2 regions of the Paenibacillus sp. FSL F4-0100 genome follow, and region 2 is predicted to be linked to the other one. Evidence: a T-box and tRNA genes for the amino acid it is inferred to sense, from the RefSeq annotation. Region 2 holds a T-box; the other holds one or more tRNA genes.
What was found. A T-box is a leader RNA that pairs with one kind of tRNA and senses whether it is charged. The one in region 2 lies ahead of lysS (lysine--tRNA ligase), so its partner is inferred to be a tRNA-Lys.
Positions count from the first base shown of each region.

Region 1: it has a tRNA-Lys gene. The T-box ahead of lysS (lysine--tRNA ligase) is inferred to sense a tRNA for this amino acid. The anticodon was not compared.

Region 1 covers NZ_CP150303.1:1,952,914-1,968,849, forward strand. The annotation lists rRNA gene MHH48_RS08490 (23S ribosomal RNA) at 1-1,478, shown strand, start outside; tRNA gene MHH48_RS08495 (tRNA-Asn) at 1,634-1,709, shown strand; tRNA gene MHH48_RS08500 (tRNA-Ser) at 1,715-1,806, shown strand; tRNA gene MHH48_RS08505 (tRNA-Glu) at 1,824-1,898, shown strand; tRNA gene MHH48_RS08510 (tRNA-Val) at 2,034-2,109, shown strand; tRNA gene MHH48_RS08515 (tRNA-Met) at 2,197-2,273, shown strand; tRNA gene MHH48_RS08520 (tRNA-Asp) at 2,305-2,381, shown strand; tRNA gene MHH48_RS08525 (tRNA-Lys) at 2,514-2,589, shown strand; tRNA gene MHH48_RS08530 (tRNA-Gly) at 2,631-2,705, shown strand; tRNA gene MHH48_RS08535 (tRNA-Arg) at 2,710-2,786, shown strand; tRNA gene MHH48_RS08540 (tRNA-Leu) at 2,829-2,908, shown strand; tRNA gene MHH48_RS08545 (tRNA-Pro) at 2,917-2,990, shown strand; gene MHH48_RS08550 (BofC C-terminal domain-containing protein) at 3,138-3,851, shown strand; gene ruvC (crossover junction endodeoxyribonuclease RuvC) at 4,066-4,569, shown strand; gene ruvA (Holliday junction branch migration protein RuvA) at 4,566-5,183, shown strand; gene ruvB (Holliday junction branch migration DNA helicase RuvB) at 5,218-6,225, shown strand; gene MHH48_RS08570 (SpoIID/LytB domain-containing protein) at 6,283-8,373, shown strand; gene queA (tRNA preQ1(34) S-adenosylmethionine ribosyltransferase-isomerase QueA) at 8,379-9,410, shown strand; gene tgt (tRNA guanosine(34) transglycosylase Tgt) at 9,431-10,570, shown strand; gene yajC (preprotein translocase subunit YajC) at 10,618-10,920, shown strand; gene MHH48_RS08590 (TIGR04086 family membrane protein) at 11,040-11,429, opposite strand; gene MHH48_RS08595 (DUF421 domain-containing protein) at 11,622-12,404, shown strand; gene spoVB (stage V sporulation protein B) at 12,401-14,002, opposite strand; gene MHH48_RS08605 (post-transcriptional regulator) at 14,191-14,448, shown strand; gene secD (protein translocase subunit SecD) at 14,580-15,830, shown strand; gene secF (protein translocase subunit SecF) at 15,820-15,936, shown strand, end outside.
Region 2 covers NZ_CP150303.1:2,483,106-2,499,041, forward strand. The annotation lists gene MHH48_RS10940 (Gfo/Idh/MocA family oxidoreductase) at 1-539, shown strand, start outside; T-box leader at 664-932, shown strand; gene lysS (lysine--tRNA ligase) at 996-2,555, shown strand; gene MHH48_RS10950 (GntR family transcriptional regulator) at 2,637-3,593, opposite strand; gene MHH48_RS10955 (HPP family protein) at 3,743-4,264, shown strand; gene MHH48_RS10960 (hypothetical protein) at 5,034-7,292, shown strand; gene MHH48_RS10965 (HEAT repeat domain-containing protein) at 7,311-8,504, shown strand; gene MHH48_RS10970 (glycosyltransferase) at 8,548-9,915, shown strand; gene MHH48_RS10975 (response regulator transcription factor) at 9,977-10,783, shown strand; gene MHH48_RS10980 (nucleotide sugar dehydrogenase) at 10,960-12,321, shown strand; gene MHH48_RS10985 (hypothetical protein) at 12,339-13,247, shown strand; gene MHH48_RS10990 (polysaccharide deacetylase family protein) at 13,674-15,161, shown strand; gene MHH48_RS10995 (nucleotide sugar dehydrogenase) at 15,163-15,936, shown strand, end outside.

The sequences.
Region 1 (15,936 bases), 530 kb from region 2:
ACCGTAAACCGTTATGAACGATGGGGTGACGCAGGAGGGTAGTGACGCGGACTGATGGATGTCCGTCCAAGCAGTGAGGCTGATGTGTAGGCAAATCCGCACATCGATAAGGCTGGGCTGTGATGGGGAGTGAAAATTATAGTAGCGAAGGTCATGATCTCACACTGCCAAGAAAAGCCTCTAGTCAGGTGAAGGTGCCCGTACCGCAAACCGACACAGGTAGGCGAGAAGAGAATTCTAAGGCGCGCGGAAGAACTCTCGTTAAGGAACTCGGCAAAATGACCCCGTAACTTCGGGAGAAGGGGTGCCTCGGTAGGGTGAATAGCCCGAGGGGGCCGCAGTGAAAAGGCCCAAGCGACTGTTTAGCAAAAACACAGGTCTGTGCGAAGCCGTAAGGCGAAGTATACGGGCTGACGCCTGCCCGGTGCTGGAAGGTTAAGGGGAGCGGTTAGGAGCAATCCGAAGCTGTGAACCGAAGCCCCAGTAAACGGCGGCCGTAACTATAACGGTCCTAAGGTAGCGAAATTCCTTGTCAGGTAAATTCTGACCCGCACGAATGGCGTAACGACTTGGGCGCTGTCTCAACGAGAGATCCGGTGAAATTTTAATACCTGTGAAGATGCAGGTTACCCGCGACAAGACGGAAAGACCCCATGGAGCTTTACTGCAGCTTGATATTGGATTTGGGTACGATCTGTACAGGATAGGTGGGAGCCTTTGAAGCATGAGCGCCAGCTTGTGTGGAGGCGACGTTGGGATACCACCCTGATCGTATCTAGGTTCTAACCTGGTACCGTAATCCGGTACGGGGACAGTGTCAGGCGGGCAGTTTGACTGGGGCGGTCGCCTCCTAAAGAGTAACGGAGGCGCCCCAAGGTTCCCTCAGAATGGTTGGAAATCATTCGAAGAGTGCAAAGGCATAAGGGAGCTTGACTGCGAGACCTACAAGTCGAGCAGGGACGAAAGTCGGGCTTAGTGATCCGGTGGTACCGCATGGAAGGGCCATCGCTCAACGGATAAAAGCTACCCTGGGGATAACAGGCTTATCTCCCCCAAGAGTCCACATCGACGGGGAGGTTTGGCACCTCGATGTCGGCTCATCGCATCCTGGGGCTGAAGTAGGTCCCAAGGGTTGGGCTGTTCGCCCATTAAAGCGGTACGCGAGCTGGGTTCAGAACGTCGTGAGACAGTTCGGTCCCTATCTGTCGTGGGCGTAGGAAATTTGAGAGGAGCTGTCCTTAGTACGAGAGGACCGGGATGGACGTACCGCTGGTGCACCAGTTGTTCCGCCAGGAGCATGGCTGGGTAGCTACGTACGGAAGGGATAAGCGCTGAAAGCATCTAAGCGTGAAGCCCCCCTCAAGATGAGATTTCCCAATTCGTAAGACCCCTTGAAGACCACGAGGTAGATAGGTTGGAGGTGGAAGTGCAGCAATGCATGGAGCTGACCAATACTAATCGGTCGAGGGCTTATCCAAAAAACACCCCAAAAAGTGAAGCGAAGCTTTGAAGCAACGCCGAATACTTTCCGGGGACCCCGATATTGCATGGGGGAAATGCTACGGATTCTAAAACACGCAAATTCGTTTCGTATCTAGTTTTCAGGTGATCAATCACTTGAATTAAATATTGTTCCCTGATAGCTCAGTTGGTAGAGCACTCGACTGTTAATCGAGTTGTCACAGGTTCGAGTCCTGTTCGGGGAGCCACTTATGGAGAGGTGTCCGAGTTGGCCGAAGGAGCACGATTGGAAATCGTGTAGGCGCCAAAAGCGTCTCGAGGGTTCGAATCCCTCTCTCTCCGCCAGCAAGGACTGCATATATGGCCCGTTGGTCAAGGGGTTAAGACACCTCCCTTTCACGGAGGTAACAGGGGTTCGAATCCCCTACGGGTCACCACTATCTTTATTGCATCAGGGGATGAGAATCCCGTCGGTTCGTCGGAGGGTAACTTCGTAGGCATAGACTTCGCAGTCTCGAACGAAGTGAGAGTATCCCCTACGGGTCACCCTTATCTTTAACAACATTCCAGACGGAGGCTTAGCTCAGCTGGGAGAGCATCTGCCTTACAAGCAGAGGGTCGGGGGTTCGATCCCCTCAGCCTCCACCATGATTTATCCCCAAAAAGTGAAGCACATGCTTCGCAAGTAATTCTGATTACTTTTCGGGGACCCCATACAAGCAACCCTTTTAATGACGCGGGGTGGAGCAGTTCGGTAGCTCGTCGGGCTCATAACCCGAAGGTCGTAGGTTCAAATCCTGCCCCCGCAACCAATTTTATATCGCGATAGCGATAATGCCTCATGGAACTGTGGTGTAGAGGCCTAACATGCCTGCCTGTCACGCAGGAGATCGCGGGTTCGAATCCCGTCAGTTCCGCCATTCTTATAAGCTTCAGGGATGAGAATCCATCATGGGTTCGTCGAAGCATCATCTTCGTTAGCATAGACTTCGCAGTCTCGAACGAAGAGAGAGTATCCCGTCAGTTCCGCCATTCTTTACTCTTAGTAATAAGAGCCATTAGCTCAGTTGGTAGAGCACCTGACTTTTAATCAGGGTGTCGAAGGTTCGAGTCCTTCATGGCTCACCATCTTTACCAAGAGAGCTTGAGACGGAATACATATTTACATTGCGGACGTGGCTCAGCGGTAGAGCATCGCCTTGCCAAGGCGAGGGTCGCGGGTTCGATTCCCGTCGTCCGCTCCATTTTGCGCCCTTAGCTCAGCTGGATAGAGCGTTTGACTACGAATCAAAAGGCCGGGAGTTCGAATCTCTCAGGGCGTGCCATTTTTTAAACTAAATTGCTTACTCTATATGAAATTTCATTGTGCCGGTGTGGCGGAATTGGCAGACGCGCGCGACTCAAAATCGTGAGGGAAACCGTGGGGGTTCGAGTCCCTTCACCGGCATTAATTAACGGGATGTAGCTCAGCTTGGTAGAGCACCTGGTTTGGGACCAGGGGGTCGCATGTTCAAATCGTGTCATCCCGATTCGAATCGAAAGACTGCTTTCAGTGTAACTGAAAGCAGTCTTTCTTTGTTATGGATTGAAAATGATGCTAATGGCAAAAGCGGAACTGAATAATTTGGCAGCTTCCCGGTCACAATATGAAAAACATTGAATAGAAGGGGATAACCTTGAGTGTTTTTCATTTCTTTAAGAAGCTGTTCAGAAAACGGTGGAGACGCTGGAGACGCGCGATTTGGCCCTGTGCAATCCTATTGATCGCAGGTATCATGATATGGACCGGCCAGAATATAAAGGATCAGATGCATAAGCTGCTCACTGCTGCATCCGACGAAACGCCACTGGCCGTAGAAACGATGCATTACTTGCAGATCGCGGATGATAAGTTGGAAGAACGCCGGCAGGATCAGAGGGAATTTATGCAGAAGCTGAATACCTCGAAGGGAAAGAAGCATGTTCATGTTCGCATCACTTATGTATGTGGCATCGAAGAGCAGGATATGGGTAAGCTTACGGCGGACGGTATTTATGAACTGATGAATAAAAATCCTTTATGGCAGGGACGCTTGGATAACAAAGGAGTAGTTTGGCTGGAGCACACCGTATCCGACCTCTCCCCCACCTGTAAGAGGCAAGCTTATATGAGTATCGATTCCAAAGGAAACTTAACGTTGTTTGATGGCCCACCGGAAGAAGAGAAAGTGATGCGGACCTTCTTTCAGCTGGATGTCGGTTCGATGGAGTCTTCTTTGCCCAAAGATGTGATCAAGCAGCTTGAAGAAGGTATTCGAATCCAAGATATGGAAGAGTATAACAGTGTTCTGTCAACCTTTAGCGATTATGCACGGGATATGGCTGAGAATGTCATGAACCCGACCCCTTAAAATTGTCCCTGCTTTGTCGCTTGGTGACTGAAAATGCTGCTGCCCGGAAATTTTCCGGGCAGTTTTTTTGCGTTGGAGGGGGATGTCAGCGGTCTCAATATAGTGGATACGTAACGGTTGCTTAAAGGATCAAAGTTTTTCCTCAACAGAGGTCGATCTTTTGTTATAATGAGAGAACGATACATATGTTCGCTTCATCAGAGGAGAGATTGGTTTGCGCATTTTAGGGATCGACCCCGGGATTGCGATTGTAGGTTTCGGGTTTGTAGATAAGGTTGGAAGTAAAGTTACACCGGTACAGTATGGCTGTATCCAGACGGAAGCCCATACACCGGATGAAGAGAGGCTGCAACACGTGTACGAAGGCATGCAGCAGCTTATTGATAAATATGAGCCTGAGGCCGTTGCTTTCGAGAAATTGTTTTTTAACCGCAACGTAACCACGGCGATGTCCGTATCCCAGGCCAGAGGAGTTCTTATCCTGGCTGCGGTCCAGCGCGGGCTCCCGATTGCAGAATATACGCCGATGCAGGTGAAGCAGGCGATCGTCGGCTATGGCAAGGCCGAGAAGAAACAGGTACAGGAGATGGTCAGGATGTTCCTGAAGTTGCAGAGCATTCCCAAACCTGACGATGTGGCGGATGCATTGGCTGTAGCGATCTGTCACGCGCATTCCTATACACTGAATTCCAAGTTAAATGAGGTATTGCGAAAATGATCGATTTTTTACGGGGACAGGTAGTCCACTTAGAGAGTGAATATATTGTATTGGATGTTCATGGGGTAGGATATCGGGTGTTCTGTCCGAATCCGTATGTTTTTGCCAAAACCGAAGGAACCATCACGGTGTTTACCCATCATCATGTCCGTGAGGATGCCATCCTGCTGTTTGGATTTCCGACACGGGAGGAACAGAAGCTGTTCCGTAAACTGATCGAAGTCTCGGGTATCGGTCCGCGTGTGGCGCTCGGCATATTGGGCGGGGGATCACCGGATCATGTGGTTTCCGCCATCTACCAGGAGAATGTATCCTTCTTAATCAAGCTTCCGGGAATCGGTAAGAAAACAGCGCAGCGCATGATTCTGGACCTGAAGGACAAGCTTGAGGGATTCGGAAATGCGAGCATGATGACAGGTCTTTTTGCCATTCAGGAGCCTGAGCCGGAAGCTGACGGCTCGGCGTGGTCTGAGGCACGTGAAGGATTGAAGGCTCTTGGTTATACGGATAGCGAGCTGGACAAGGTCTGGCTCAAGATCAAGGATTCCGGCGCAAGCGGCGAATCCGTCGATGTGCTCATGAAGCGGGCACTGCAGCAGCTATTCGCTGGTTAGATAGAGAATCGCTGCAGGAGAGGAGTTTATATAGATGGACGATCGAATTATTTCCGCCAATCTAATGATGGACGAACAGGCTGTCGAGCTTAGCCTGCGTCCACGCTATTTGGCTGAATATATAGGACAGAATCAAGTTAAGGAAAATCTCAAGGTATATATCGAAGCGGCAAAAATGCGTAACGAAGCGCTTGACCACGTGTTGTTGTACGGTCCTCCGGGACTCGGCAAAACGACACTGGCGAATATTATCGCCAATGAGCTTGGCGTTAATCTCCGTACGACTTCCGGTCCGGCAATCGAGCGACCGGGGGATCTGGCTGCACTTCTCACTAATCTGCAGGAAGGAGATGTCCTGTTTATTGATGAGATCCATCGGCTGCACCGGACGGTAGAGGAAGTGATGTATCCGGCGATGGAGGATTTTGCGCTGGATATTATGATCGGGAAAGGGCCAAGCGCACGCTCGGTACGTCTGGATTTGCCACCGTTTACCTTAATTGGCGCCACTACCCGGGCTGGATTGCTCTCTGCGCCGCTTAGGGACCGTTTTGGCGTGGTAAGCCGTCTGGAATTCTATACGGTGGACGAGCTGAGTTACATTGTGTCACGCAATGCGGATCTTTTGGAGATCGAGATATTAGGAGAGGCAGCAGAAGAGATTGCCCTGAGGTCGCGCGGGACGCCCCGAATTGCCAACCGTCTCTTGAAAAGGGTGCGTGATTATGCCCAGGTTCGAGGAGATGGCATGATAACGCCAAGCATTGCTCAGGAAGCGCTGAAAATGCTGCAGATCGATCCGATGGGACTGGACTTTATTGATCATAAAATGTTGAACGCCATGATCAAAAGCTTCCGTGGGGGACCTGTAGGTCTGGATACCATCGCGGCAACCATTGGAGAAGAAAGCCAAACCATTGAAGATGTTTATGAACCGTATCTCCTGCAGATCGGTTTCTTGCAGCGTACACCCCGGGGACGGGTTGTAACGCCCACAGCTTATCAACATTTAGGTATTCCCTTCCCTGAAGATCGTCGTTAGATTATAGAATCATTACACTCATACCAAATCCTAATAGCTACAGGAGGAAAGACTTAAATGGATAGGAACTGGACGAAATCATTATTCGGTTGGACCACCAAGGGACTCTTGTCACTGGCTGTTGCCGGAACCTTATGGAGCGCGCCTGCAGTACATGCGGCCGCTCCTTCAATAGATACGATTCGAGTTGCGATGTTTTTGGATCTGGGAAGTCAGTATAAATCAACAACCAATGCCGTTACGCTGAAATCCGCTGAGGCTCTGACGACATCGCTGCTTGTATCCGGTGCTCAGCAGACTTTGATGAGCATTCCAGCAAACCAGCAGGTCCGAATGAGTGTGGATACATACCGCGTCAAGGTGCTCGAGACCACGGATTGGAAAACGGCTTCGGAAGCGGCAAAAAAACTGGAGGCGACGAATGACAAACCGACGCTGTTTGCAGACGGCAATGTATACAAACTATATGCCGGTATGTATGGGACAGAGAAAGCGGCCGTGGACGCGGCAACGCGAACTGCGAAGACGGTAGCTGCATATCTGAATGGTCAAACGCCTTCTGTTAAAGGCGGACTGCATTTGTCTGCGGGATCGTACGGATCGGAGGCTGAGGCGGAGTCTGTACGTAAGACGTATGCAAATGCCGGCATGGATGCCTTCAATGTTGTGGTACCTAACGGAGGTGCATCCGCTTATGAGGTTTGGGTAGGCGAGGCAGCCAACACAGCCGATCTGGCTGCAGTCAGACAGGAAGCTGCTCCAATATCCGGCGCCCTCGTTGAAATGAATGCCGCAACCACGGGTCTGATGATGAGACGAGATGTAAGCCTGAACCTGGCGACTCCTCAAGAGACACAGCATTATATGTTGTCAGGTGGTCAGTCGGTTCTGCGGGTAGAAGGAAGCTCAGGTGCCGGAACGAATGTGAAGGAGCGATCGGATCGCTCCTATCGAGGCGCTTTGGAGATCGGACAAAAGAACGGTCAATTGTATCTCGTCAATGAACTGCCGTTCCAGCAGTACCTGTATTCCGTCGTTGGAGCCGAGGTGCCATCTACTTGGGGTGTTGAAGCGCTGAAAGCACAGGCTGTAGCGGCACGCAGTTATGCGCTCTTCCAAGGAAATAAGTTCGAAGTAGCCCATGTCGTGGACACAACGCTAAGCCAGGCCTATTATGGGACCGCCTATGAGTATCCAAGCATTATTCAGGCAGTGGATGCAACTGACGGCGAAGTTGTCATGAAAGATGGCAAAATAGTGGAAACCGTGTTCTCCTCCAATAGCGGAGGAATGACGGCGGACTCCACCGAGGTGTGGGGTAACCGTAACGATCTGTTTGCCGCGGTGGAAAGCACTGGAGATTCCTCATCCCAAGCAGCGCTTAAATCTTGGTATCATGTACTTCTTCCGAGTGGCGCTACAGGCTATGTACGTGAGGACAATGTGAAGGAAACCGGCAACAAAACATCGGCAGGGCTCCTCTATATGACCGTTACCGCCAAGGATACGAATGTACGCCCATTGCCATTGATCCAATCGAACGTTGAGCCTGTAGGCAAGATGAATCCAGGAGAAACGGCTGTCGTCCTTGAGAAAGTGGCGGAATCCAACAGCTATGACTGGGTTCGCGGTCCGTATACTTCGGATCAACTACTGTCCTCTCTAAAAGGAAAAACCACTAACAGCCTGCCTGCTTCTATTACTTCGCTGGATGTAACGGAGCGAGGCCCTTCTGGACGTGCCCTTACGGTGAAAGCCAACGGTCAAGTGCTGGACGTAAAATATCCGGATATGTTCCGCTCGGCTTTTAACGGACTGCCAAGCACATTGTTTGATATTGAATCGACCGGAAGTTATACTGTATTGAGCGCGAATGGTGCGGTATCAACGGTTTCAAGCGGCCAAACGATATCCGTTATCTCAGGGAGCGGTAACGGAAATGTCAAAGGTTCCGGTACCGTTGTGATGAATGGAACGGGGAAAGCACGTGTGATTGAAAGCTCTTCCGGCTTTAAATTTACCGGTAAAGGCTTAGGCCACGGACTGGGCATGTCCCAATGGGGTGCCAAAGGAATGGCAGATGAAGGGTATGATTACAAGCAGATACTCCAACACTATTACCGCAACACGACTATTACGAAGGACTGAACGACATGAATGTGGATTTGTATGATTTTGAATTACCCGAACACTTAATTGCGCAGACGCCACTGCTTGATCGAAGCTCTTCCAGGCTTCTCACGCTGGACAAAGAGAACGGATATATAAGCCATCAAACGTTTGCGGACATTATAGACAGCCTGAATCCGGGGGATACACTCGTATTAAACGATACCAAGGTCATACCGGCCCGATTGTTCGGTGCAAAGGAAGACACCGGTGCCAAAGCAGAGGTCCTTCTGCTGAAGAATATGGGGCAAGACCGGTGGGAAGCACTTGTGAAACCGGGCAAGAAGCTGAAAAAAGGGAACGTAATTTCCTTTGGGGACGGTAAATTAAAAGCGATCATTGAGGAAGAAGGCGAGATGGGTGCTCGCATCCTATCCTTTTCGTATAAAGGGATTTTCCAAGAAATCCTGGATGAACTGGGGCAAATGCCGCTTCCGCCATATATTAAGGAGAAGCTGGATGACCGCGATCGGTATCAGACCGTATATGCAAAGCATGAAGGATCTGCAGCCGCTCCCACGGCGGGCCTGCACTTCACGGAAGCTCTCCTGGAACAGATTCAGGCCAAGGGAGTAGACATCGCCTTCATTACCCTGCACGTGGGGCTGGGGACATTTCGTCCGATGTCCGTGGAACAGGTTGAGGATCATGTCATGCATGAAGAGTACTATTCCCTTTCCCAGGAAACCGCTGAGCTGCTGAATGAAACGAAGCGGCGCGGCGGTAGGGTTATCGCTGTAGGGACTACCTCTTGCAGAACGCTGGAGACGGTTGGATCGGCGCTGGAAGGCGAGCCGCTGCGTGAGAGCAGCGGCTGGACAAGCATTTTCATATATCCCGGATATGCTTTTACCGTTGTGGACGCGCTGATTACGAATTTCCATCTGCCGAAATCCACGCTGGTGATGTTGGTCAGTGCGCTGGCCGGACGCGAACACATTATGAAGGCGTACAAGGAAGCTGTTGAGAAGGAATATCGATTCTTCAGCTTTGGCGACGCGATGTTTATCTATTAATTCGGAGGTTGGTTAATACAATGGTAGCAGCTGTTACTTATGAACATATTAAAACGTGTAAACAATCGGGCGCGAGGCTCGGCAGAGTGCACACCCCGCACGGCGTGATCGATACGCCGACATTCATGCCTGTGGGAACATTGGCAACGGTAAAAACCATGAGTCCGGAAGAACTAAAAGCTATGGATGCCCACATTATATTGAGCAACACCTATCATCTCTTTTTGCGTCCTGGACACGATATTGTGAAGGAAGCGGGCGGACTGCACAAATTCATGAACTGGGACCGTCCGATCCTGACCGATAGCGGAGGCTTCCAGGTATTCAGCTTAGCAGAAATGAGAAAAATATCGGAAGAAGGCGTACATTTCCATTCCCACTTGAACGGAGATAAACTGTTTATCTCCCCAGAAGTCGCGATGGAGATTCAGAACGCCCTTGGATCTGATATTATGATGGCTTTTGATGAATGCCCGCCTTATCCTGCGGAGTATGAATACGTTAAACAATCCACCGAGCGGACCTCTCGCTGGGCTGAACGCTGCCTTAAGAGCCATGCCAGACCGGAAGACCAAGCCCTATTCGGCATCGTTCAGGGAGGCATGCATGAGGATCTGCGCCGTCAGAGCGCCCGTGATTTGACTTCCATGGATTTCCCGGGTTATGCTATTGGTGGACTTAGTGTGGGAGAATCGAAGCAGCTTATGTATGAAGTACTGGATTACACGGTGCCCTTGCTGCCGAACAATAAGCCTCGCTATTTGATGGGAGTCGGATCACCCGATGCGTTGATTGAGGGCTCGATTCGTGGTGTGGATATGTTCGATTGCGTGCTTCCGACGCGGATCGCTCGCAACGGGACAACGATGACAAGTCAAGGCCGTCTTGTCGTTCGAAATGCTCAATATGCCAGGGATTACGGACCGCTGGATCCGGAATGTGACTGCTACACTTGCCGTAACTACTCGCGTGCTTATTTGCGTCATCTGATCAAGAGTGATGAAACGTTTGGATTAAGATTGACGACGTATCATAACCTGCATTTCCTGCTCAATTTGATGCGTAACGTGCGTCAGAGTATTATGGAAGACCGTCTGCTTGATTTCCGCGATGAGTTTTTTGATAAGTACGGCCTACATGATAATGAAAAAGGGTTCTAAAGCAAGTTCATGGCCATCATGATAAGTTTGTGAAAGGGGGGAAAGATATGTTTGATTTAGCAGCTGGTGCAGGTCAAGGCGGAGGCGGTATTTTAGGGTTGATTCTGCCTTTCGTTTTGATGTTTGTCATCTTTTATTTTCTGCTTATTCGTCCACAGCAGAAAAAACAGAAGACCAGAAACGCAATGCTTAGCGCCTTGTCAAAAGGCGATAAAGTGGTAACCATTGGAGGCCTTCACGGTACAATTGTGGAGATTACCGACGATATTGTGGTCTTGAAAGTGAACGATGTAACGAAGTTGACGTTCGATCGTAACTCTATCAGCCATAGTGTGAATGCGGATGCATAATTACGTTTCACCTACATATGGAATGTAATCGTTATAACAAAGGCCGATTCCTTTTAGGAGTCGGCCTTTGTTTTTTAGCATGGTAGTGAGATGCTCGCCAGGAGCATTAGTTTGAATCTTTATTTTTTTAAGTTGACCCCGAACATTCCCCCGATGGCGCCGGCGGCAAATACCGTGGCAATCAGCGTCAAATCTCCGAGAGATAAAGAACTATCCAAAGCAAGAAAGCCAATGACGAGCAGCGTAATGCCATATATCAGCCCTGTCAGGCATCCGTAATACCAACCTTTGTTTCCTGCGCGCTTGCCGCTCACACAACCTCCGATAAAGGCTGCGATGGCATGTACGAGAAACGTGTAGAACGATAAATCATCTTCGGCTAGTCCGCTGCCCCATAGAAGCAGGGATAAAGCAAACGCGCCAAGAAACATCCAGAAAAAAGAATACAAAAGTCCTGAAAGAATCGGATTGGAGATCCTGAAAGTGAAAACTCGCCGGATCGGTTCCATGAATCATCCCCCTTAACTAATCTTGATCATTAAATTGTATGGCCAAGCCTGTACATATAGTACAAACCGAGCATTTTGCATTCGGTTTTGCATGATTTCCATTAATTAATCCGTTGTAATCGAATGGGAAAAGCTATAGCAGGCCAGAATAGCTGTACATGAGAATGTTCGACAAGCTAGGAGGGATTGTTTATGTCTCATATGACTATTCTGATTCTGCGGACCATTCTGATGTATGTGGTCATCTTTGTCACCATGAGAATCATGGGCAAACGGGAAATCGGAAAACTGTCTATCTTCGATTTGGTCATATCTGTTATGATTGCAGAGATTGCCGTTTTTGTTCTGGAAGATGTCCAAAAGCCGATTTGGGAGGGACTTGCTCCTATCGCCGTTTTGGTTGCCATTCAGGTAGGTCTTGCTTACATCGGACTGAAAAATCGAAATATACGGCTGTTTGCTGACGGAAAGCCAAGCGTATTGGTGTCCCGGGGCAGGCTGCACCGTAAGGAGATGGCAAAGCTCCGCTATAATCTGGATGATCTGATGCAGCAGCTAAGGGGCAAAGATATTGACAGTCTGGCGGATGTTGAATTTGCGATACTTGAAACTTCCGGTCAGCTCACCGTGATTCCAAAGGATACGGGGGACAGCTCAAACGGCAGTTCGAATAACTCTTCAAGTTCATCCAACACTTCAGGGGCCACCAATTTTTCATCTACTTCATCCCAATCTGAAAAAGAAAACCCTACAGTCGTAGATATTCCTTACGATAAAATTACGTATGAAGGCCTGCCCATCCCGCTTATATTGGATGGAAAGGTGCAGGACGAGAACCTTGAATTAATCGATAAAACGCGGTTCTGGCTTAAGAACGAGATACAGAATTATGGTGCTAAGGATTTTAAGGATATTTTTCTATGCTCTATTGACCATAAAGGCCGGATTTACATTGACCGTAAAGACAGGATCTAACGACGGCTGAATTTGTTGAACCAGGTGCCGACGACAGGCACACGATCCAAATCTCGCGGTGTTACCAGCTTGGTCATAAAAATCATGATGAAATAGACCAGAATACCAACTGTAATGGAAGCCCAAAATTGCAGCCATGGCGCGGTCGAAAACGGAAGATGTTTGTACCCATAGAGAACGCAGGCACCCATAATGATCATAACCGCCCCGATTTTAACATAATCCAGCAGACGGAATCGAAAGCCGATCAGTTTCGATAGGCTGAAACCGTGGAGTAATGTAACTGCAATACTGTTTACGATAATGGCAATGACGGCCCCTATTATGCCGAAGGCGGGATTGGATGCCAAAAACACGATGAGGCTCATTTTGATGATCGCCCCGAATAACGTGTTGAGTAATGCCCGGCCCGGACGGTCCAGAGCTTGCAAGGCAGCTTGAAGCGGGGACTGCACATACAGGAACAAGGCAAACGGCGCCATGATTTTGAGCATATCGCTAATCTCCGCGTTGTCGTATAGGAGCAAGCATAATGGCTCAGCCAGGACAAACATAATGATGGCAAACGGAGCTCCGGAGACAAGGGCTAGCCGAAGGGATTGGTTCATTCGTTTGTGGATGGTCGTCCGGTCATTGCGGGCGGCTGCCTCCGAGAGTGAAGGCACCAGAGAGATGGCCAGAGAAACCGTCAGAGCACCGGGCAACAACAGGAGCGGGATGATCATCCCTTGCAGTGCTCCATACTGAGCGGTTGCTACGGATGTCGCTATACCTGCCATGGCCAGGCTGCGATTGGTCAGGATTGTCTCCAGGAGGTAGGAGAATGAACCTACCATCTTGCCCCCCGTCACAGGCAATGCAATACCAAATAAACGTTTCAGGATACCTTTATTCGAGGGAGAGTCTTCTTTTGCAGTTTTTTCGGATATTACTTTTTGCGGTTTAGGTAAAAGTTTATTCCTAGGTCGTCCCTCCCCCGGATATTGCAGCAGCAGGGCTATCATCCCAATCAGTTCCCCCACGGCTGTTCCGAGCATGGCACCCGCAGCCCCATAAGCGATGCCTTTGGGCATCAAGAGATGCGCAAACCAGAGCATGCAAATAATTCGGACAATTGTCTCGATCACGGAGGAACTTGCGGAGGGAATCATGTTCTGTTTGCCCTGGAAATATCCACGGTAGACCGACGAAACGGCAATGATGATCAACATGGGTGTCATGCTGATAAAGGTTTGGTATACACGCTCGTCCGGCAAAAGCACGCCGGTTACCCAAGGGGCAAGGAGCAGACTAAGTCCCGTAAAGAAGGCGCCTGCTGTAAGCGTCAGCATCAGGCTGACATGCAGGATTTGCTTGGAAGCATCACGCTTTCCGGCACCTTCCGCTTCGGCAACCATTTTGGCAATGGCTAGCGGAATTCCACCGGTAATGATCGTCACGAGCACGATAAAGAAGGGATAACCCAGTTGGTAAATTCCGACACCCTCGGGTCCAATGATCCGGGGGAGGGCGATCCGGGGGATAAAACCGAGTAGGCGGTTTAATATGCCGGCTGCAAGTAAAATCAGCGTTCCTTTAATAAATGATTGCTTGTTCACTGTCCATCCCACTCCCTGGTTAAGACTGAATACGGTGACACGACATGGCTATTCTTATGGATATGCCCTACCTGTCCCATCTGATGACTTTACTTTTTTTTCAGGACATGGTAGGAATAGAAGGAAAGCAATGTATCCTGTCGAATGTAACTTAGGGACAACAGGGAGTCAGTGAGGAGGCCATATGCATGGAACTCGAGCAAATGAGCGAGGAAGAATTGATGAGCACCATTGAGATGGTATGCTTGAGCAAGGTTGAGGAAATGCATTTGATTGGGTACGAATATGTGACTAGCGACGATATTTGGAACTGTGTCAGCAGTAAATATGAAAAGGAAGGCATCCCCTCCCTCCACAAACTGGTCAATGACATTCTGTCCTTGAAGGCGACAGCTTTAATGAACTATATGACAATATCAGCATATAAGGGATCTTCTTTCGATTAATCGAAGAGGTCCCTTTTGCCTTGCGGATATAAGGGTTCATTCATAAACCCGACAAATTTTGATAAATTGACTGGGTTTTATGACATCGCTATAATAGGAATATTGAGTAAAAAGGGGGAACAAAGGACGGCATGAAGAGAATAATCAGTTTCGTCGGAACCGTACTCGTGATCACTGTTTTAATGGCCGTTACAACTCCAGGCTTGCTGAAAGACGTCCGTCTAGGTCTGGATCTTAAGGGTGGATTCGAAATCCTTTATGAAGCAGAGCCTTTGATGGAAGGGCAGCAAGTCACAAAAGAAGCACTGCAGGAAACCGCAAAGAGCTTGCAAAAGCGTGCGGATGCAATGGGGACATCTGAGCCTGAGGTTACGCCGGAAGGGGCGAACCGGATTCGCTTGAAGGTGGCAGGCGTAACGGATGAGGCTGAAGTTCGAAAAACGATGAAAGAACCTGCGAACCTCACATTCCGAAGCAATGACGGCTGTAAAGAAGGCGAGGAGTTCTGTAAGATTGAGCTCCGGGGCGACGATTTCGTCGAGAACGGCGCATCGGTTGCCTATGACCAGCTTAATCAGCCTATGATAGATATTAAAGTGAAGGACAAAGGGAAGTTTGCTGAAATTACAGGACGTCTTCTCGGTCAAGAGCTGGCTATCTTCATGGACGATCAATTGCTATCAGCTCCGACGGTACGTGCCGCATTAACGGATGGTACCGCACAAATTACGGGGAGCTATTCGCTGGATGAAGCGAAGCAGATCCGGGATACGATTAATCTCGGTGCCCTGCCGCTGAAGCTGGTTGAGAAGTACTCTCAGAGCGTAGGAGCTACGCTCGGTATGCAATCTCTTACGAAAACGGTAGAAGCAGGTCTTATCGCATCCGTTGCGATTCTGCTGTTCATGATTATCAGGTATCGCGTACCGGGTTTGCTGGCAAGCTTTGCACTTATTTTGCATACATGGCTTCTGATTCTTATTTTTGTATGGGCTGACTTTACGCTGACGCTTCCAGGTATTGCAGCATTTATATTAGGTATAGGTATGGCGGTTGATGCCAATATCATCACCTATGAACGCATTCGGGAAGAGATCAGAACGGGCAAGAGTGTTCCATCAGCTGTTAAAGCAGGCGGTAAGTCATCCCTGCGAGCCATCATGGACTCCAACTTGACGACGATACTCGTTGCCGCTGTCATGTTCGGATTTGGTACCGGCGCGGTTAAAGGTTTTGCGCTTGTATTGATTCTGGAGATTATCTTGAGTATTGCCACGAACGTTTATTTCTCCCGTTTCTTGCTCAATCTACTTGTGAATATTGGTTGGGCCCGCAAACCGAGCCATTATGGCGTAAAGGAGCGTGACATTCGTGAGCTTTAAGAACTTTGATTTCGTAGGCAAAAGCAGATTTTTCTATATTCTATCCATTGCAATTACGATTCTGGGCTTGGTATTTCTCTTGACTCGTGGTCTTAACTATGGAGTT
Region 2 (15,936 bases):
ATTTTTCGGACGATCTGTCCGATGCAATGATTCGGAGACAGCTGCCGAATACGCCGTACGGGCGCTGCGTCTATCACTGTGACAATGACGTCGTCGATCATCAAAACGTCAACATGCAGTTCCAGAACGGCGCAACGGCATCATTCTCGTTGTCCGCGTTTACGCATGACAGCTCTCGTACGGTTCAGATTTCAGGGACGCGCGGCGAGATCCGGGGGAATATGGCAAGACAGGAGTTTACGGTATATTCCTTCGTGGATGGCGGGAGCACGGAGATCCGGGTTGAAGACGAGGGTCGCGAAGGAACCGATTCGATGCTGAACGAGTTTTGCGAGCAGGTCAACTGCTTTACGGGCAGTTCCCTAACCTCGGCTTCCGCTTCGATTCAGAGTCACATGATGGCATTTGCGGCAGAGGAATCCCGCTTGAATGAAGGGCAGTGCATTGAGCTAGGAAAGTTGATTACCAATTACAGAGAGGAAGCCAGCATTTTCCGAAACTCGAATGAAAACGGCGTCAATCGTTACTGCACCGTATGAAGACGGGGGTGCTCCAGAGTCAAACCATGACTTTTGGACATCCCTATTTTTGGTCTGGCTGCCCATTAAGGGATTGACATTCGGATTTGCTTGGATTAATATGGCTTAAATATTACGAACACTTAGAAAAGCGATGAAGAGAAGAGTAGTTAAGATACGTTGTTTGCAGAGAGCTCCTGCCTGGTGAGAATGGAGCAGCAATGTTCTTAATGAACAAAGACTCAGAGCTGCGTATGGAATTGGGCGGTTTGCTCAAGGATGTTACGCCGGGACTCTCCCGTTACAGAGATAGGGTATAAGCATCGTGATGCCGTACCTGAAGAGGTGAAGATGGCGACAAATTCACAAACCGGGGTGGTACCACGAAGCGTTTATAAAGCTCTCGTCCTCAAGATGACAATCTTGCGGATGGGGGCTTTTTTTGGTTGATACTAAAAGTAAAGGCAGGGGATCAGAATGCATTGGTCAGAACAATGGGCAGATCAGTTAATCGAGAGGTTTCCTGACAAACCGACTCTGGTATGCGCAGCCGGCATCAGCCCTTCCGGGGCTGTGCATATCGGCAATTTCCGGGAGATCGTAACGGTCCATTTTGTGGCAAGAGCGCTGGAAAAGAGGGGCAGGGACGTTCGTTTTATTTTTTCATGGGATGACTTCGATCGGTTCAGGAAGGTTCCCGCGGGGCTGGATCCGGCGTTTGAAAAGTTTATTGGCATGCCGTACGTCGAGGTTCCTTGTCCGTTCGGATGCCATTCTTCCTATGCGGCGCATTATGAGCAGGAGTTTGAGGCTTCCCTGGCGGCATTCGGGATCCAGCCCGAATTTATATATCAAAGCCGGGAATATCAGTCTGGACGATATAATCCGTTCATTCTGCATGCGATCAAGCACAGGGCCGAGATTTATAATATACTGCATGCCTTCAAAACGGGCGGAACCCATGAGTATGAGCGAAATAGTTACTATCCTGTAAACGTGTATTGTCAGGTATGCAGAAGGGATACCACCGTCATACAACACTTCGACGAACCCGCAGAGAGCCTGACCTATGTCTGCCAATGCGGGCATCAAGCCACCTTGCCGATCCTTCGGGCAAACAATATCAAGTTGCAGTGGAAAATCGATTGGCCCATGCGCTGGAAGATGGAATGCGTGTCGTTTGAACCCGGGGGCAGAGACCACTCATCTGAAACGGGCAGTTATAACGTAGCCAAGGTCATTTCGGAGAGAATTTTCGGGAATCCGCCACCGTCGTATGCAGCCTATGAGTTTATTCGGATCAAGGGGAATCAGGCCAAAATGTCCAGCTCGACCGGAACCAATTACACCCCAGGCGATCTGCTGAAAATATACCCGCCTGAAATCATCCTGTATATGTTCGCGAAATATCAGCCGGATGCTTCCTTCCATATTGGACTTGATGAAGACGTGATCCGCAATTACACCGAATATGAACGATATCGGAATCAAGATGGTTCCAAGCACATGAGCGGCGATATTCAAGCAACGCTGGAACTTTCCGGGACAGACGGAAAACCGGGGCCGACTCCGAAATTCGGCCAGATCTCCGGCATACTGCCGCTCGTGGATTTTGACCGGCAGCTTCTGCAGGAGGTTTTGCACCGAGTGGGCGAAAAGGTTGAGCCGGAGCTGCTTGAACCCATTGCACGGCGAGCTGAGCATTGGATCAAATACCATTATCCGCAAAAGCAAATCTCCGTGAACGAAGAACAGGACCATGAGCTGTACGGGACGCTGGATTCAGTGGAGAAGCAATGGCTTCATCACTTTTGCGATCTGTTGAAGGATGACAAGCTCGATGATGCCAGCCGACTGGAGAAGATTTATGCGATCTGCCATCATGATGACAGCAAGACGATGAGGAAAAATCAGAAGAGGTTGTTCGGTCTCATCTACCAGTTTGTCCTTCACCGCCATGAAGGTCCCCGTCTCCCGATCTTGATCCAAGTTGTCGGTGTACATCGACTGCTCGCTCTGCTGGATTTTCGGGAATGACACTTGGGTCAGCGGTCGGATGGATATATTCCAAAGTTAAAAACGCCCCTGTTTAACATTGGGCGTTTTTTCCTATAGAATTCAGACCATCTCTCTCAGAATGCTTTGGCTGCTTTTTTCCAGCGTCATAGGAAACATTTTCACTTTCCCGGGCGATAAGGCTAGAACCTCTTCATATGCGGCGGCAGATGCATAGACCAGATCAGATTCCTCGATCTGTTGCAGTAGGTCCTCCCGATTATCCAGTCCAGCCAAGCTGGCGTAGACCCCTTCAATACCGGCTTCTTCCATGCGGCTGGCCATCCACTGTGCACCTGCCTTACCCAAGCAGACAAAGCTGATATTACTTCCTGGTGTAAGCCGGGCAATATCAAGTAGGACCGACGTTTCCGCATTCGCGCCAATGACGGATACTTTTTTGTCGTATTTGCTGCATAGGGCCTTTACTTCGTTATCGTGGTTTAATGTCGTGATTATGAGGTTTGAGTACTCCAGTGCCTCGAATAAGGCTTGTTTTCCCGTCAACAGATCCTCCAGAAATACCGTTTTCACTTCGGCACCCGTCATTTGCTCAATCGCTTTCTGATAAAAGGGATAATCATGTTCTTTACATTCGATGAACAAAATCCGCTGTTTCGTGTTCAGGACAGGCTCCTGCAGCAGTGTATAGGCGAGGGATGCGGCAAAGAACTCGCTCGCGGGGATGTTAACGGAGCTAAGCTCCTCCGTCGTTCGCTTTACCAGCTCATGCATGAGCTTTCTGCGAGTTCTGAGCTCTTCTACCTGTTCGTTGTTTAATACCTGCGTACCTTTACCCTTATGCATCGAGACGATCCCCTCATCCTTCAGCTGGTTGTAGACCAGATTTACGGTGTTGCGGTTCAGTCCCAGCAGATCCGCCAGCGCACCGGCCGGAGGCAGCATATCAAAGGGTTCGATCTGTCCAATCCCAATCAACCACTTTAATTGCTCTTTGACCTGTGTGCTGACATTAAGGGTGGCGTGCGGGTCGACTCGAAGCATGAGTTTATGCGGCATAACAAAACCTTCTTTCCTAGTCAACTAGTAATTTAACTTTACATAATTATTTGTCAATTATCAAGAAAAGTATTGACATATATGGATGTAAGTCATTATCTTTTATATAACTAAATAACTAGTTAATTATGAATATAGGAGGAGTTACGATGAAGGATCAGGTAGCAGCATATGTACAAAAAATGAAAGGTGGGGCTAGAAGTCCGTTGACCGTCCGTCCCATGAATATTGCCATTGGTTTTATCGGCGGCGCTATTTCCATCGGGTTATTAGCTCTTCTGACGTCGCTCGCAGAGAGTATTTGGATCATGGCACCTTTTGGTGCGAGCTGTGTGCTTGCGTTTGCGGTTTGGGATGCGCCGCTATCACAGCCAAGGAACCTCATTGGAGGGCATCTGATTTCCACTTTCACGGGACTTGTAACGCTTGAGGTTCTGGGGGACGGAATCTGGGCTATGGCCATTGGTGTGGGAGCGGCGATCAGCTTGATGGGCATAACCAAGACGACCCACCCTCCGGCTGGTGCAGATCCCTTGGTTGTCATTATGGCTGGCAGCGGCTGGTCATTCTTATTTACGCCGGTGCTTGCCGGCTCGGTCATGATCGTGGTTGTGGCTCTGCTCGTCAATAATGCGGTAAAGGAGCGAAGATATCCGACTTTTTGGTGGTGAAGGCAGTTTTTTCTTTGATGAATAAACGGTAATCATGGTAATATCTTCAATCCTATATCGTTAACAACAGACTCGGATCTACAAGGGACCGGGTCTGTTTTATGTTGTTTTGCCGCAGATCTGGAATTTCCCAAACTAATTTATATACCACAATGCGAGGGAATCCAAACCGAAATCATAAAAAATAGGAGATACTTACCACTTGATCCCGGGTGTCAAATCTATAGAATATTACACAATCCCGGTACAGGACTCTATTCTTATTTTGTATAAAAGGTTAATATTGCCAAACCTTTACAGAATGCGGTTCTCAGCCGATTTTTTATACGACTTTGGTATCAAATTTGTAATAACTATGGATAATGATGTAAAAATGACCGGAACTTCAGCAATTTTTCTGCGTTTAACCTTATGATTCACGAAAATTTTCTGAAAATCTTCGTCATCTCGCTGCGTTCCTCTGAATGGAATGAAGTCGTGCGGTTCCAGCCTTATCCGGGCTGGGATGCTTTCAATGCACACACCTAACATCAGGCTGTGAAGTTGTCAAATGACAGGGACGAGGAGGCAGCGGTAGGTTTTATCGGGGGAAAAATATGGAAGAGGTTTGTTTTACTTCTTTTTGACTACTATCGTTACTGAAAAAGTTGGTAAAGAAGGAATATGGTATCGGGAACGCATCGGCTATAGAATGACGAGTATGGCTCAGTCGTCATATGTCGGTGCAGCAACAGCATGTCATAGAAAGGGCAGGTGAGCAACGAAGACGATGAGCAGACGAAAATGGTGGGTGATCGCAGCACTTTGTACTATAGTGCTTCTCTGCGGTGCCGCTGTAATTCAAGGATATCTACGGCCGTCATTAAAAACGTATGCGGATGCGGACGGTGTGAAAATGAAATTCAAAACAGAGGGAACCTCCTTTCTGGTATATGAGGATGACGAAGTTTGGAAAGAGGTTTTTGCCAAAGGCGTGAATCTTGGGGCAACCGTACCTGGACATTATCCCGGTGAGCTTCCGGCAACGGAGGAGGATTACCTTCACTGGTTTAAACAGATTGATGACATGGGAGCGAATGTAATCAGGGTCTACACCGTGCATAATCCGGTCTTTTATTCTGCACTGGTGAAATATAACCGGGATAAAGGCGATGACCCCTTGTACTTCATGCAGGGCATTTGGTCACCGGAGGAGCAGCTAATCGAGCGTAAGGATGCGTATGACGAAGAAATCATCCAGACGTTCAAAGCGGAGATATCGAAGGCTGTTGCTGCTGTCTACGGTGATATCAACGTTGAGCCGAAGCATGGACAGTCGAGTGGCAAATATAAGGTCAATGCAGGCAAGTACCTAATGGCCTGGCATGTGGGAACCGAATGGGACCCTACCATGGTCGATAACACCAACACGGTACATAAGGATGTTCCTCAGTATGAGGGGTCCTATTTCTCGGGGACGAAGGACGCAAGTCCCTTCGAGAATTGGCTGGCATCTTTATTGGACTATACGGCTGCCGAGGAGCAGAAGTATGGGTGGCAGCATCCGATGACATTTACCAATTGGGTCACAACGGATGTGCTTGAGCATCCGGGGGAACCGCTGTTTGAGGAAGACCTGGTGTCTGTCGATGCGAGGCATGTAGAACCGGTGAACTGGGATGCAGGATATTTTGCCGCATACCATGTGTATCCGTACTATCCGGATTTTTTCCGTACGGACAAAACATTACAGACCATTCCCGATGGGGATGGGGGATACAACACGTACAAAGCCTACTTGCGAAAATTGAAGGCAGCGTTCGAGGATATGCCGATTATGGTCACCGAATACGGCGTACCGTCATCCATCGGTATTTCACACCATGGTCCTGGAGGTAAGGATCAAGGGGGACACGACGAAGCTGAGCAAGGCTCGGTCAACGTCTCGCTGACCCAGGATATCTACGACGAAGGTTATTCCGGGGCCATCTTGTTCATGTGGCAGGACGAATGGTTCAAGAAGACATGGAATACGATGCCTTTTGAAATACCGGCAGACCGCCGGGCATTCTGGTTGAATGTGCTGACGAATGAGAAGATGTTCGGCGTTCTTGCCATGCAGCCGGGCAAGGCAGAGCAGATCACGATCGACGGAGATCTCAGCGATTGGGATAAGGTCCCCGAAGGGGAAGTCAAGACCTGGTCCGGAACAGCTCCGGGCGTCAAGAGCATGAAGCTGACGCATGATGAGGCCTATCTGTATATCGGGATGGAACTGGAAGAAGCATTTGATCCCGAACGTTCCAAGCTCTTTATCGGTGCAGACACGATCCCTGGCGGCGACATTCCCAAGAAAGAGCTGGCTGGACGAACGCTCAAAGGCGGGGCTTTGGAAACTTTAATTCAGTTAGGCCAAGAGGATGAGTCCCAGGTCACCATAGCACCATCATACGATTTCCACAGCCGGTTGTACGGTAAGGAGGGATATTGGATGCTGCCAGGTGAGGAAGCCAAGGGGACCAAGGATGATCCTGTAGTGCCTGGAGGTTCGTTTCATTCCTGGAAGCTGGCCATCAGCCTGCTGATGAATCCGCCGGATACCCGCTTCTCCCATCCGTTTGTGGATGAGAGAGTAGGGATGCTGAAACGGGGGACCAGTGATCCGCAATCTCCGGATTTTAATTCTCTTACAGCCTGGCAGTATCAAGACAGATTCGTTGAGATGAGAATCCCTTGGATGCTGCTCGGATTCGGGGATCCGAGTTCGCTGCAGGTGCTGGATTACAGTCCGCTTCAAGACAAGCGTACATTCAACACGATCACAGCGGAAGGGATCCGGCTGGTTCCGTGGATCGCACAGCGATCTAAGAACAACGGGGATTCAGCGTCAGGATCGGCGGAATCCATCAACCTGGAGGAGATCGAACCCTATACTTGGGAGCTGTGGGAAGCAACCAAGTACAGTGAACGATTAAAACAAAGCTATTATGATATGCAGGACATATTCACCCGTCTGCCTGAAACGGAGCGGGAACCAGATGCTAAATAAAAGGAGGAGCCATCGGATATGTTTTCAAATTTAGAAATGGCATACGTCTTCGCCTATGTATGTCTCGGCCTTATTGCAGCCGGCATTATCCTGTTGTTCCAAATGAAGATCAAGCACAATGCCATACAAAGAGAAACGGAACGCTTAACAGAAAAACATCATGATTATTTTGTGTATGTGCAGAGTCATCTGCATGACGATACGACGCTGGAGCTTCCGCCGGGCAAATTGACATCGGCAGAGCGCCGAGTCATTCAAGCCAAGTTCATCGAGTGGATCGAGCAATTCAAAGGGGACGCCAGAGAGAAGCTCCTGCGCTTATGCCGGGAAGCTGGATTTGTGGAAGAGGAGATTCGGGCATTATCCAGCCTGCGGAAAGACCGCCGTATTGAAGCGGTCTACCGCCTTGGGGGGATGCGCGCGGAAGAGGCCGTGCCGCAGCTTCAGCATCTGATGAACCGTTCGAAATATGGTCCGATGACCATCATCATTGCACGGGCGATTGCCAAAAGCGCAGTTCAGTCACAGCAAATTCGAGAAATGTTGTCCAAGCTGCTGTCCTACGATAAAGCCATTCATCATATGGCTGCAGATATTTTGCTTGAAACCCGGCTGGATTCGGCAAGCCTTATGCGCAAGCTCTTGGATGATCCCGATCCTGGACTGGTCAAGGTTTCGCTTGTAGCCATGTGGGGGCAGGCCATTCCGGCTGTCGTGCCGGCACTCGATCGATTGGTTGGATCCGAGGAAAAGGACGTGCGTGCGGAGGCGGTCAAGCTGTATCTTGGCTCCTACCCGGCCCTGAAGGATGATACCATTGCGGAGCTCATGAATGATCATGAGTGGGAAGTACGCGCAGCAGCGGCAAAAGCGCTGGGACGGCTTCATGCCGCAGGCAGCATTCCGATTCTGGCTTCCGCCTTGAAGGACGAGAATTGGCATGTGCGCAACAACAGCGCGGAGAGCCTGGCCATGTTGGGGGAACAAGGCTTCGAGACATTGTGCCAAGCCGCGTTGACAGGAGAAGGTCCGGCCAGGGAAACGGCCTTGTACCGGATCGAACGGATCATGTCCAACGAAGGCGAATACGAGCAAGTTGAGCAAATGGTGGCCTTTAATAAAAAGAAACTGGTGTACGATCGTTATTTCGGTGTTCAAACGAACAAACGGATCGGCACAGTTGCAGGAGTAGGAGGAGATTACACTGCTTAGAGATATCCTGCTCACTTACGGTATGGTGGCGATATATTACGTCATGATCGTTAGCGCGCTTTATTTTGTAATTCTGATGTTTTCTTTCAGAAATATTAAAGATATTTTCAGACGCGCGACGTATTCCAAATACAATACGCTCTCGGGTTCGGAACTGGTTCCATCGGTATCTTTGCTGGTTCCGGCCTATAACGAAGAGCTGACCATCGCGGAGAATGTCCGCTGTCTGATGACGCTGAACTATCCAACCTACGAGGTCATCGTCATTAATGACGGGTCCTCCGACGAGACCCTGAAGGTGCTGATTGAGGAGTACGGTTTGACACTGCTGCCTAATCCGGAGGTCCGCGGCAACATCAATACGAACAAGGTTCGCGGCATTTATTATAATCCGCAGTACCCGCAGCTTTACCTCATTGACAAAGAGAACGGCGGTAAGGCGGATTCATTGAACGCGGGCATTAACCTGTCCCGTTATCCGCTGATTTCTTCCATCGATGCCGATTCATTGCTGGAGAAGGATGCGCTGATTCGGATGGCCCGCATGTATATGGAGAACCCCGAGGAAACGGTGGCCATCGGCGGGGATGTTCGAATCGCCAATGGCTGCGTGATTGAGAACGGAGAGGTTAAGGACGTATCCTTGCCGCGCCGGATATGGCCGATGTTCCAATCAATCGAATATATGAAAGCTTTCCTGGGAGGACGAATCGGGTGGAGTCATTTCAACGGACTCATCATCGTGTCGGGAGCCTTCGGCTTGTTCCGCAAAGATTATGTCATTGCGGTGGGCGGCTATCGGGGAGGTTACCCCGGGGAAGATATGAACATCATTATCAAGCTGCACCGCTATATGCTGGAAAATAAAATCAAATATCGCGTTTCCTTTTGCCCGGAAGCGGTGTGCTGGACGCAAGCGCCGGACAGCTACAATATTTTGTCCAATCAGCGCAAGCGCTGGGGACGGGGAAACTTGAAGAACATGATCGAGAACCGCGATATGGTGTTCAATCCGAAATATAAAGTCATGGGCTTGTTGACGATGCCCTACAACGTTATTTTTGAAGCGCTAAACCCTTACTTCAGAATTACGGGCCTTCTGGCTCTGCTTGGATATGTTTTGCTGGATATGACAAATTGGCATGTGCTGGTCGTGTTTGGACTCGTCAATTTTTTAAGTGGGTACCTGCTCAGCGTGGGCGCTCTCATCCTGGAGGAGATGGCCTTCCGCCGGTATACCAAATTGTCCGATCTGGTGAAGATGCTCCTCTTCTCGGCACTCAAATTCGTGGGTTACCACCAGTTAGGTGTGCTGTGGAGAGTGCAGGGGCATATTCAATATCTGCAAAACAACAATTCATGGGGTACCATGACCCGGCAGAGCTGGAAAGATAAGAACAAGGCTGCCTGACTTCAAGGCCCGGTTCATATGTAACAGCATCAAAATATAAAGAGAGGTGGGACCTACAGTTATGTCTCAATCCGCAACATTGCAACGCGTGCAGGCCTTTGATTTTTACGGCCGCCTGGAGAAGGAAGTGAGAAACCATAGCCATGGGACAGCATTGCTGTTTCTGTACTGTGCAGGCAATCCGTCCGAGACGGAGGCTGGGCTGGCGGAGGTTCAAAGCTTTGTGGACCAGCTGTCCGGCGTGAATGGTGAGGTACTGCAAGACACCAATACCGGTGTATTGGCTGTTACCTTGCCTGGATATTCGCTGGATGCCGCCCATTATCAGGCGCTGCTCCTGAAGCAGCATCTGCAAGGCCGTTTGGAGCAAGCAGATCCGCGTATTACGCTTGCAGCGCTTACCGAAGCGCCGACAGCGTTGACGCTGAAGCAGATGGCGGAAGCGGCCAAGCTCAGCACCTCTTCGGATATTCATATATTTACGCAGGAGGAAGCAGACAGCGGTCAAAACCGCATTCTCATCGTGGATCAAGATGCCACGGTGAGGGAGTTTTTACAGATCCGCTTGACCATGCAAGGTTATGAAACTCTTGAAGCGGTAGATGGTCTGGAGGCACTGGATCTTATCCCGAAATGGGAGCCGGATCTTGTGCTGACCGAGCTCAATCTGCATGGCATCGATGGACTGCCTTTCATTCATCATATCCAGCAGCTGGATGTGAAGGAACCGCCGAAAATTGTGGTATTAACCGAAAAACGTGTGGAGCAAACGATCAGCCAATGCTTCCAAAACGGGGTGGATGATTACGTAACCAAACCGTTCTCGCCGGTGGAGCTGGATGCCCGCATCCGCCGCTGCCTTCATTAAACACATCGTTATTAACGCTTTTAGTTTGATCAGAATTGATGAATGATACGTGATTACTTGAGCTGAGAGGTTCTTTAATCGCAAGGAGAGAGTTCAACAAAACGAGGTCTGTCTTTTGGCGAATGGGCAAAAGAAATAGACAAATAGACTATACATCCGATGGAGGTTGAATACTTGTGAATGAGGAATATGAAACTTTATTGAGTGCCATTGAGAATAAGAAAGCCGTTCTGGGTGTTGTGGGACTGGGCTATGTAGGATTGCCGCTGGCTGTAGAAATGGTAAGACAGGGATTCACGGTCATCGGTATCGATCTGGATTCTGACAAAATTGACCGAATTTACCGCGGCGAGTCCTATATTACGGACATCTCGTCCGAAGAGCTTGCGGCATGCATGGAAACCGGACGCTTTAAGCCGACAACGGATTACAGCATGATTGCTGTGATTGACGCGGTCAGCATCTGCGTGCCAACGCCGCTCAGTGAGAATCAGGACCCGGATACTTCCTACATTACAATGGTAGTCGATCAGCTCAAGCGCTTTATGAAGCCTAATCTGTTAATTACGCTGGAAAGCACGACTTATCCGGGAACCACGGAGGAACTGATTCAACAGCCGATTGAGAAGCTCGGTTATAAGGTTGGCCAAAACTTTTATCTGTGCTTCTCGCCGGAACGGGTCGATCCCTCCAACAGCCGGTTCAATACACGGAATACGCCGAAGGTCATCGGCGGAACGACGGAAGCCTGCCTAAAGTTGGGCGAAGCGTTGTACAAGCAATACGTGGAGACGGTGGTACCCGTCAGCAACCCGAAAGTGGCGGAAATGTCCAAGCTGCTGGAGAATACGTTCCGCAGCGTGAATATTGCCTTTGTCAACGAGATGGCCATGATGTGTGACCGCATGGGCATTGATGTATGGGAAGTGATCAATGCAGCGGCAACCAAGCCGTTCGGATTCATGCCGTTCTATCCGGGACCTGGCATCGGCGGCCATTGCATCCCGCTGGATCCCATGTATCTGTCCTGGAAGGCCAAGGGCTTTCGCTTCTATAGCAAATTCATTGAGCTGGCACAGTCCACCAACGATAATATGCCTTACTACGTGATCAACAAGGCGGCTACGATTCTGAATGAATATGCCAAATCGATCAAGCGCTCCAATATCCTGCTGTTAGGCATGGCTTACAAACCGGATATCAGCGATTTGCGTGAATCTCCGGGTCTTGAAGTATATGAACAGTTCAAGGAAAATGGTGCCTATGTGGATTATTACGATCCGTATGCCCACAGTTTTGTGGATAAGCAAGGCGGGATGATTCACAGCGTGGAGTATGATCTTGCGAAATTCAGCCGTTACGATTGCATCGTCCTCATCACAAACCACAGCAATCTGGATTATCATTCAATCGCTTCGACCGGCGTGCCGATCTTAGATACGCGAAATGCATTTAAAGCGTTCGCCGAACCTCATATTTACAAGATCGGCCATTCTGTTCAGCATGTAGCTGAGCCGGGTGAGGCTGTCTTGATCTAATGAAATGGACGAGAAGAATGAGGCCTATACATGCAAAAGCGAAGTGGATCATCCTGGTTGCCGGCATCTGTCTTTTGCTGCTGATCCTTTTTCTTCTCCCGTCAGGCAAGGTGAATCAGAACAAGGCTACATGGCTGTGGGATGCAAGTCTGATCCGGAGTGAAACGGAGGAGATTGTAGCCTTTAGCGGCAGGGAAGGCATTACAACGATCTTTTTGCAGATTCAACAAGAGGTGACGGACGAGGAGTACCGCCATTTTGTGGCCGCAGCACATCAGCAGGGCATCAGTGTTCACGCCTTGAACGGTCAGCCGGATTGGGCTTATGAAGAAGGCCGGCGAAAAGGGATGGAGCTGCTGACCTGGCTGGAAGCGTACAATCGTACGGCTGCGCCTGAGGAGAAATTCGAGGGCGTGCAGTTCGATGTCGAGCCCTATGTGCTCCGGAGATGGGGCCGCGAACAGGCACAGGTGGTGGAAGAATGGAGCGCGAACATGGAGGTTTGGGTGCAGGAGGCGAAGCGTCAGGGGCTCTCGTTCAGTGCCGCCGTTCCATTCTGGCTGGACAAGGTACCTGGACCGCGCAGCGCGGATGCCGACTCCTTCAGCCGCTGGATGATCCAGAACACGGACGCGATTGCCGTTATGGCGTACCGGGACAGCGGGGAGCAGATGTATGAGTTGTCCAAGGAAGAGCTGGAGCAGGCGGATGAACTCGGCAAGTCCGTCTGGATCGGCATGGAGCTCGGGGATACGGAGGAAGGCGAGCATCTGACCTTCTTTGCCAAGAGCGAACAGGAGATGGAGGACGAAGCCCTGCGTGCCGCCAAACTTGGCAGCGACCATTCCTCCTTTGCGGGAATGGCCGTCCATCACTACCAGGCTTGGGTTCACAAACGAACCGCGATGGCTGGGGAAGAGCCTTGATTTGCATGAGATTCCATTACGATTTCCAGGTTAAATGGTAACAGCATGAACAACATGAATCATTCACTATTCAACATACCTTCGAAGGTCTTTATAGACTTTCGAAGGTATTTTTTTTGTCTGACAGGGGGGGAGGCCCCGGTTTGAAACGGAAATTGTTTAGAAATTGTATAGAACTGAATTCTATAATGTGAATCATCAAGCGGCAAGGGGTAGGAGTCGGTTTTGAAAAAACATGGGACAACGGATTACATAAGCTGGACGACCGGGGTTCGTTATTGTAATTCAAAGATATGAAAATGATGAAAATTCATGAATTTTTCAAAAAAGTTATAGCAATTATGATACGTTGGTGATATATTCTATTGGTTTATTCAGGAAGGGCTTTAAGAAAAACCCTGTTTGAAATTTAAAAGGAGTATCCAGATGAAAAGAGATTCTAGTAAAACCCGAAAGTTATACATACTTACGAGAATGACCGGACTGTTGTTAACCCTGGCGTTATTGGGTGGTTGCGGTCTTTTTGGAGGTAAGCAAGCTCCCGGCGATGAAGCGGGCGGTTCGACAGCGGCTGTTCAACAAGTGGAACGGTATACGGGAGAGAAGAGTAGGGAAATCCCGTTTGTTTATACGGCCAAGAAAGAATTAGCGCTTACCTTTAACGGCATGGGCGATAAAGCGACCATGATGGCCCTGATCGATGAGCTGGATGCGTACGGAATCAAGGCGACCTTCTTTCTTCCGGGCATCCGAGTGGCGGAGGAACCGGACATCGCGGATGCCATTTTGTCCAGAGGTCATGAAATTGAGAACAATACGCTCAATCAGCTCGATATGAATCAGCTTGATTACGATCAGATCTATAAGGAGATCAAGCTTGCGAACGATGTCATTGAGCGGGAAACGGGCGCCCAGCCCCGCTATGTTCGGACACGCTCCGGCGATTATCCGGAAGAAGTGCCACTGGCAGCCGCGCATCTCGGGATGAAGGCTGTTGTAAGTTATAACATCAATCCTAAGGACCGCAACATGCAGAGTGCTGAAGAGATTGGAGAGTATGTGACCAGGTTCATCTCCAGAGGCGGCATTATTTCCATGAATACCGACGTCAATCCCGAAGTGATATCTTCTATTAAATACATCGCCCAGGCAGTGGACGATATCGGATATCGATTGGTCACGCTGGATGAGCTGGTGCGAAATGGCGGCGAGCGAAAACCGCTCGAGTTAATTCCGGGATACGACGCTGCGAGAATGAACCCGGATTATGAACAGGCGAAATATGAACTGGTTTATAAAGTCAATACGAACAAAAAAGAAATTGCCCTGACGTTTGATGATTTCGGTAGTGACAAAACGGTTACCCGCATCCTTGATATTTTGGCGGAGCATGACGTGAAAGCCACCTTCTTCCTGCGGGCCAAAGGAGTGGAAAGCAACCCGAATTTGGCGCGGGCGATGGTGGAAGGCGGACATGATGTGGCTAATCATTCCTACAGTCATCCCGTCGTGACATCGCTAACGCCCGAAGAGCTGCAGAAGGATGTCGTCAAGGCCCACCAGGTCATTACGGAGGCCATACAACAGCAGCCTGTCATGCTGTTTCGTCCGCCGACCGGCGTGGTTGATGATGAACGGGCCAAAGCGCTGGCGGCTACCGGTTACCCGGTCATTGCGATGTATGATGTGACGACGCTGGATTGGGATGTTTCCAATAGTGCCGACGATATTGTGAACGGGGTAATGACAAAGACACAACGGGGAAGCGTCATTTTGCTGCATATGCTGGATGACATTCATACCATTGAAGCTCTGCCAAGTGTACTGGAAGGGCTGAAGAATAAAGGATATACGTTTGTAAAAATGGCGGACATGATGCAGCTGCAGGACAAAGCCGCAATGGAGATGGAATAAGATGGAATTATATGAAAACATGCTGGACCGCATAGACAGACTGGCGGTCGTCGGTCTTGGATATGTAGGCCTGCCGCTGGCGGTCGCATTCTCAAGAAAGCTGGATGTCATCGGCTTCGATCTGAGCGAGGCCAAGGTGCAGCAGTATCGCAGCGGATTCGATGCTACTGGTGAGATCGGAGATGCTTTGCTTACGAACTGCACGGCTGCCTTCACTTCGGATCCGGACAAGCTTAAGGAGGCTCGCTGCTTTATTGTGGCCGTTCCGACACCCGTAAAAAGCGGAAATGTCCCGGACCTGAAATTCGTGCGCAATGCCAGCCGGTTGGTCGGCCGCGCATTGACCCGGGGAGCGGTTGTTGTGTATGAGTCAACGGTATATCCGGGCGTTACGGAGGAAGTGTGCATTCCGATTCTCGAAGAGGAGTCCGGTCTGCGCCTGGGCGAAGATTTCAAGGTGGGGTATTCCCCGGAACGGATCAATCCCGGAGACCAGGTGCACCGGCTCGAGACCATCGTGAAAATTGTGTCCGGCAATGATCCGGAGGCGCTGGAAACGGTTGCCAGTCTATATGAGCTGATCATTGATGCGGGGGTCCACCGGGCGGAAAGCATCCGGGTGGCGGAAGCGGCCAAGGTTATCGAGAATGCCCAGCGCGATATCAATATCGCCTTCATGAATGAGCTTTCCATGCTGTTCAACCAGATGGATATCGATACGAATGCCGTGCTGCGGGCAGCGGAAACGAAGTGGAATTTCCTCCCGTTCCGGCCG